2 regions of the Streptomyces sp. NPDC050161 genome follow, and region 1 is predicted to be linked to the other one. Evidence: riboswitches for the same ligand, from Rfam matches in the RefSeq annotation. Region 1 holds a riboswitch; the other holds the start of a gene.

Region 1 (3,401 bases):
GCAGCGCGTCGGCGGCTGCCCGGTCCAGCAGGACGGCCGAGCCGAACCCCCGCGGCAGCCGTCCCCGCTCCGCGCCGCCGAGCAGCCGGCCGACGGCCCTGCGGTGCCGGGCGAAGGCGTACCAGGACACCCCGCGGCCACGCGACGCCTGGCCGTGCAGCGCCACCTCGGCCGGCACGTCGAGCAGCACCAGGTGCAGGGCCCGGCCGTCCCGGCGGGCCGCCCGCGCGACCCAGCGGCGCACCCACGCGAGCGTCCCGCAGTCGTGCACCACCACGCTGCCGCCGGAGCGCAGCGCGCGGCGCAGCCCGGCGTAGTGGGCGGCCCTGACCAGCGGGCGGTAGAGCGGGTACGGCCACCGGCGCAGCCTGCCGCGCTCCCAGCGTGCGCGGGCGTCCTGCGAGTCGATGCGGTGCACCGGGGCGCCGCGGCCGTCCAGCGCCGGGACGAGGCGGTCCATCAGCGTGCTCTTGCCGCTGCCCGGCAGTCCCGAGACCACGACGAGGGCGCCGGGGGCGCAGCGCAGCCCCGTCGTGCGGCGGGCGGCGGGCAGCGCCCGCAGGTCCATGACGTGCCCGTACCCCTCCCGTGCCAGGGGCTGCGGTACGGCCTGCGGGGCGCGTGGCGGGCGTGGCAGCGCGACCCCCGCCGTCGTCGCGTATGCGGCTTCGCTGTGCACCGTGATCGCCCCTCCCGGTCCGGTGGTTCGGGCCTGGCCCGTACCTGCCCGCAGAGTGTCAAGAAAAGGTAATGTCCATCAAGGCGGTCGGCTGGCCCTTCCGGCTGCCGAGGGGCGGCGACCGGGACTCCTGCGTCCGGCGATCCCGTGCAATGATGTCGGCGCCACGTGCACATCTGTGTTCACTCGTGCACCGTCAACTGCATACCGGCCGCTTGAATCCGCGCGGGAGAGTCCCCGGCTGCGCGCCGGGGCGCCGAAGGAGCAAGTCCTCCCTTGAATCTCTCAGGCCCCGATACCGCGCGGGCGAGGCAGATCTGAAAAGCGAGCCACTGCCCGGCTGACGGGGCGGCTCCACCCAAGGTGCAAACCGGCCCGTTCGCGGGATTCCGGTGAACCTCTCAGGTTCCGATGACAGATGGGGAGACATGTCCTGTCAACCTGCCTGGGAGCCCGGAACCATGACAGAAGCCCCCCGCCGCACGGCGCTGGATGCCACCCATCGCGCGCTCGGCGCGACCATGACCGACTTCGCCGGCTGGGACATGCCACTGCGCTACGGCAGTGAGCGCGACGAGCACGTCGCCGTCCGCACCCGCGCCGGCCTCTTCGACCTCTCCCACATGGGCGAGATCACCATCACCGGACCGCAGGCCGCCGACCTGCTGGACTACGCCCTGGTCGGCAACATCGGCGGGGTCAAGCCCGGCCGGGCCCGCTACACCATGATCTGCGAGGCCGGCGGCGGGATCCTCGACGACCTGATCGTCTACCGGACCGGCGAGCAGGAGTTCATGGTCGTCGCCAACGCCTCCAACGCGCAGGTCGTGCTGGACGCGCTGACCGCGCGCGCGGGCGGTTTCGACGCCGCGATCCGCGACGACCGGGACGCGTACGCGCTGCTCGCGGTGCAGGGCCCGGAGTCCCCCGGCATCCTCAAGGCCGTCACCGACGCCGACCTGGACGGGCTGAAGTACTACGCGGGCCTGCCCGGCACGGTCGCCGGCGTCCCGGCGCTGATCGCCCGTACCGGCTACACCGGTGAGGACGGCTTCGAGCTGTTCGTCCGGCCCGCGGACGCGGTCACCCTGTGGGAGGCGCTGACCGCGGCGGGCAAGGACGCGGGCCTGGTGCCGTGCGGTCTCTCCTGCCGCGACACCCTGCGCCTTGAGGCCGGCATGCCGCTGTACGGGCACGAGCTGACCTCCGCCACCACGCCGTTCGACGCGGGCCTCGGCCGGGTCGTGAAGTTCGAGAAGACCTCCAACGGCGGTGACTTCGTGGGCCGCGCCGCGCTGGAGGAGGCCGCCGCGCGCGCCGAGTCCGCGCCGCCCCGCAGGCTCGTGGGCCTGATCGCGCAGGGCCGCCGCGTCCCGCGGGCCGGCTACCCCGTGGTCGACGCGGCGGGCACGGTCATCGGCGAGGTCACCTCCGGAGCGCCGTCACCCACCCTCGGCAAGCCGCTGGCCATCGCCTATGTCGACGCCGCGCACGCCGAGCCCGGCACCGACGGCGTCAAGGTGGACATCCGCGGCAGCCACGAGCCGTACGAGGTCGTCGCGCTGCCCTTCTACAAGCGGCAGAAGTAGCCCGTCCCCCTTGGCACACCCCGGCGCCGGGGCGCCGCCGCACCCCGTGTGTCTCACTGTGCAAGACCCCTTTCACCTTCACACCTTCGCGTACAGGAGAATCGACCCATGAGCAACCCCCAGCAGCTGCGCTACAGCAAGGAGCACGAGTGGCTGTCGGTCGCCGAGGACGGCGTCTCGACGGTCGGCATCACGGAGCACGCGGCGAACGCGCTCGGCGATGTCGTCTTCGTGCAGCTTCCCGAGGTCGGTGCCACGGTCACGGCGGGCGAAAGCTGCGGTGAGCTGGAGTCGACCAAGTCGGTCAGCGATCTCTACGCGCCGGTCGACGGCGAGATCACCGAGGTCAACGAGGTCGTTGCCGAGGACCCCTCGCTGGTGAACTCCGCCCCGTTCGAGGGCGGCTGGCTGTTCAAGGTGAAGATCACCGCCGAGCCGGGTGACCTGCTCTCCGCGGACGAGTACACCGCCTTCACCGCCGGCTGAGTACGCCGCTCGGCCCCCGCCCGTCCCGGAAGCGCTTCGCGCCCCCTGACTCCCCAGGAAAGACTCATGTCGCTTCTCAACAGCTCCCTCCATGACCTCGACCCCGACGTCGCCGCCGCCGTCGACGCCGAGCTGCACCGCCAGCAGTCCACCCTCGAAATGATCGCCTCGGAGAACTTCGCTCCGGTCGCCGTCATGGAGGCCCAGGGCTCCGTCCTGACCAACAAGTACGCCGAGGGCTACCCCGGCCGCCGCTACTACGGTGGCTGCGAGCACGTCGACGTCGTCGAGCAGATCGCCATCGACCGGATCAAGGACCTCTTCGGCGCCGAAGCCGCCAACGTCCAGCCGCACTCCGGCGCCCAGGCCAACGCCGCCGCCATGTTCGCCCTCATCAAGCCGGGCGACACCATCCTGGGCCTGAACCTCGCCCACGGTGGACACCTCACCCACGGCATGAAGATCAACTTCAGCGGCAAGCTCTACAACGTGGTGCCCTACCACGTCGACGAGAAGTCGAACCTGGTCGACATGGAAGAGGTCGAGCGCCTCGCCAAGGAGCACCGCCCGAAGCTGATCGTGGCCGGCTGGTCCGCCTACCCGCGTCAGCTGGACTTCGCCGAGTTCCGCCGCATCGCGGACGAGGT
Region 2 (3,401 bases), on a different contig from region 1:
TCAGGCGCGTCGGCTGTGCCCCAACGCCGCTTACTTGAGTCCGCGCTTCACGGTCTACCGCCAAGTGAGTGGCTTGGTGATGGAGCTGCTGCACGCTCTGTCGCCGTTGGTCGAGCCGCTGAGCCTGGATGAGGCGTTCGTCGATCTGGAGGCCGGTGGCGTCGCCGCCGAGACGGCGGCCGTCCGTGCGGTGGGGGAGCAGCTGCGGCGGGACATCAGGGCCGTCACGGGCCTGACCGGTTCGGTGGGGCTGGCAGGCGCCAAGATGCTGGCCAAGATCGCGTCGGAGGCGGCCAAACCGGACGGCCTGGTGGTGATCGAGCCGGGCACCGAGCGGGAACTGCTGGGGCCGATGCCGGTGCGTACGCTGCCCGGGGTCGGTCCGGCGACTGCCGAGGCGCTGCGCAGGGCCGGGATCGCGACGGTGGCCGAGACCGCGGAGGCGGGTGAGGCGGAGCTGGTGCGGCTTCTGGGGCGGGCGCACGGCGCGGGGCTGTACGCCATGGCGCTGGGCCGGGACGACCGCCCGGTGGTGGCCGAGCGCGACGCGAAGTCGGTGTCGGTGGAGGACACCTTCGACGTTGACCTGACCGACCGGACGCGGGTGCGGTCGGAGCTGCTGCGGCTGGCCGACCGTTGTGTGCAGCGGCTGCGGGCGGCCGGCCGTTCCGGGCGCACGGTGGTGATCAAGGTGCGGAACTACGACTTCTCGACGCTGACCCGGTCGGAGACGCTGCGCGGGCCGACGGACGATCCGTCGGTGATCCGCGAGGCCGCCACCCGGCTGTTGGAGACCGTCGACACCACGGGCGGGGTGCGGCTGCTCGGTGTGGGGGTGAGCGGCCTGGCCGACTTCACGCAGGAGGACCTGTTCGCCCAGGCGGCGACGGAGCGGGAGGCCGTCGAGGCGGCTCTGGCGGCCCAGGCGGCCCAGGCGGCGCCTGCGGTGGAGGTGGCGGGGCAGGGTGAGCCGGAGCCGGCGGAGGAGGCGCGGCCACGGGTCTGGCACCCCGGGCTCGATGTGGTTCACGAGGAGTTCGGCGCGGGGTGGGTGCAGGGCAGCGGTGTGGGGCGGGTGACCGTACGGTTCGAGCAGCCCTGGTCGGCGCCCGGGAGGGTGCGGACGTTCGCCGTCGACGATCAGGCGCTGCGGCCCGGGGAGCCGTTGCCGCTGGTGGGTGGGGATCCGGCCGCGCAGCCGCCGCCGGGCGCCGTGGTGGGGCCCGTGGTGCGCCCGGCGGCGGGCGGCGGGCCCGCGTCTCAGTCGTCCGTTCCGGCCACCCGTCCGAAGCCCTGGTCGGCGGGTGCGGAGGCCGGAGGGGAGGAGATATCCAGCCGGTAGTGGTGGTAGAGCTGGAGTTCCTGTTCGGGGGAGAGGTGCCGGCCGACGCCGAAGTCGGGGGCGTCCTTGATCAGCTTGCGGTCGTACGGGATGTGCAGTCCCTCGTCGACCACCTTGCTGGGTTCCAGGGGGACGAAGGCGTCGCGGCTGAAGAGACCCGTGCGTACCGCGGCCCATTCCGGCTCTCCGGTGGCGTCGTCGAGATACACCTCGTCCACGGTGCCGATTTTGGCTCCGTGGCGGTCGAATGCCTTGCGGCCGATCAGGCTCCGGGGATCGATATCGGTTTGCACGGCCCCTCCAACTGGTCGCAACTGCCTTGTGACAACTACCAAACGGCACATTTCATGCCTCGGCCACTCGAAGGATCTCTCGGATGACGCGCTGGTAGGCTGGCAAATGGCCGCAGACCCCATGCGGGAGAGTCCTTTGCCGTTCGCGGCGGGGGCGCCGAAGGAGCAAATCCTCCCCGGAATCTCTCAGGCACACGTACCGCATGGACGAGGTCACTCTGGAAAGCAGGGCGGGCCACGGGCGATGCAGCGCGGAACCCCTCCTCACCGACGGTGAAAGCCGGTCTGCGGGCGTGGGCCGGTGAAGCTCTCAGGTTGAGATGACAGAGGGGGAGGCCGTCCGGGCACCAGTGCCGTGGTGCCCCTCGTAGGTCGCTGAGACCAGGAGGCCCCCGCAGATGACCACCACACGCATCTCCTTGACCGAGCTGGAGCGCGGTACGCCCTTCGAACAGCGGCACATCGGCCCCGACCACGCGTCGCAGGCCAAGATGCTCGCGCAGGTCGGTTTCGGCTCGCTGGACGAGCTGACCGCAGCCGCCGTGCCCGACGTGATCAAGAGCGCGGAGGCGCTGGACCTGCCGCAGGGCCGCTCCGAGGCGGAGGTCCTGGCGGAACTGCGCGGTCTCGCCGACCGCAACAAGATTCTCTCCCCGATGATCGGCCTCGGCTACTACGGCACGTTCACCCCGCCGGTGATCCTGCGCAACGTGATGGAGAACCCCGCCTGGTACACGGCGTACACGCCCTACCAGCCGGAGATCTCGCAGGGCCGCCTGGAGGCGCTGCTCAACTTCCAGACCATGGTCGCCGACCTGACCGGGCTGCCGACCTCCGGAGCCTCCCTCCTGGACGAGGGGACCGCAGCGGCCGAGGCCATGGCGCTGTCCCGCCGCGTCGGCAAGGTCAAGCAGGGCGTCTTCCTGGTCGACGCGGACTGTCTGCCGCAGACCATCGCCGTCATCCGGACCCGCGCCGAGCCGACCGGCGTCGAGGTCGTCGTCGCCGACCTGAGCGAGGGGATCCCCGCCGAGATCGCCGAGCGTGGCGTCTTCGGCCTGCTGCTCCAGTACCCGGGTGCATCCGGCGCGGTCCGTGACCCGCGTGCCGTCATCGCGCAGGCGCAGGAGCTGGGCGCGGTCGTCACCGTCGCCGCCGACCTGCTGGCCCTGACGCTGCTCACCTCGCCCGGTGAGCTCGGCGCGGACATCGCGGTCGGCACCACCCAGCGTTTCGGCGTCCCGATGGGCTTCGGCGGGCCGCACGCCGGGTTCATGGCCGTACGGGAGAAGTTCGCCCGCAGCCTGCCGGGGCGGCTGGTGGGAGTGTCCGTCGACGCCGAGGGCAACAAGGGCTACCGCCTGGCGCTGCAGACCCGCGAGCAGCACATCCGCCGCGAGAAGGCCACCAGCAACATCTGCACCGCGCAGGTGCTGCTGGCCGTCATGGCGGGCATGTACGCCGTCTACCACGGGCCTGACGGGCTGGCGGACATCGCACGGCGCACCCACCGTTACGCCACGATCCTCGCCGACGGTCTGAAGGCCGGCGGCGTGCAGCTCGTGCACGACGCGTACTTCGACACCCTCACCGCGCGGGTTCCCGGCCGGGCCGCCGAGGTCGTGGCCGCGGCCCGCGAGGCCGGTGTCAACCTCCGCCTGGTCGACGCCGACCTCGTCGGTATCGCCTGTGACGAGACCACCGGCCGTGCGCAGCTGGCCGGTGTCTGGGGTGCCTTCGGCGTCGAGGGCGATGTCGAGCGGCTG

The links. A riboswitch is a leader RNA that binds a small molecule or an ion and turns the genes downstream of it on or off. The one in region 1 is predicted to bind glycine.
Region 2: it holds a riboswitch for glycine, as region 1 does, so the genes downstream of both, gcvP (aminomethyl-transferring glycine dehydrogenase) here and gcvT (glycine cleavage system aminomethyltransferase GcvT) in region 1, are expected to answer to the same signal.

What each region holds. Positions count from the first base shown of each region.
Region 1 covers NZ_JBITJM010000001.1:531,302-534,702, reverse strand. The annotation lists gene ACIBK8_RS02355 (AAA family ATPase) at 1-685, opposite strand, end outside; glycine riboswitch at 896-990, shown strand; gene gcvT (glycine cleavage system aminomethyltransferase GcvT) at 1,141-2,268, shown strand; gene gcvH (glycine cleavage system protein GcvH) at 2,377-2,754, shown strand; gene glyA (serine hydroxymethyltransferase) at 2,821-3,401, shown strand, end outside.
Region 2 covers NZ_JBITJM010000046.1:6,094-9,494, reverse strand. The annotation lists gene ACIBK8_RS35395 (DNA polymerase IV) at 1-1,342, shown strand, start outside; gene ACIBK8_RS35390 (PRC-barrel domain-containing protein) at 1,261-1,635, opposite strand; glycine riboswitch at 1,750-1,847, shown strand; gene gcvP (aminomethyl-transferring glycine dehydrogenase) at 2,034-3,401, shown strand, end outside.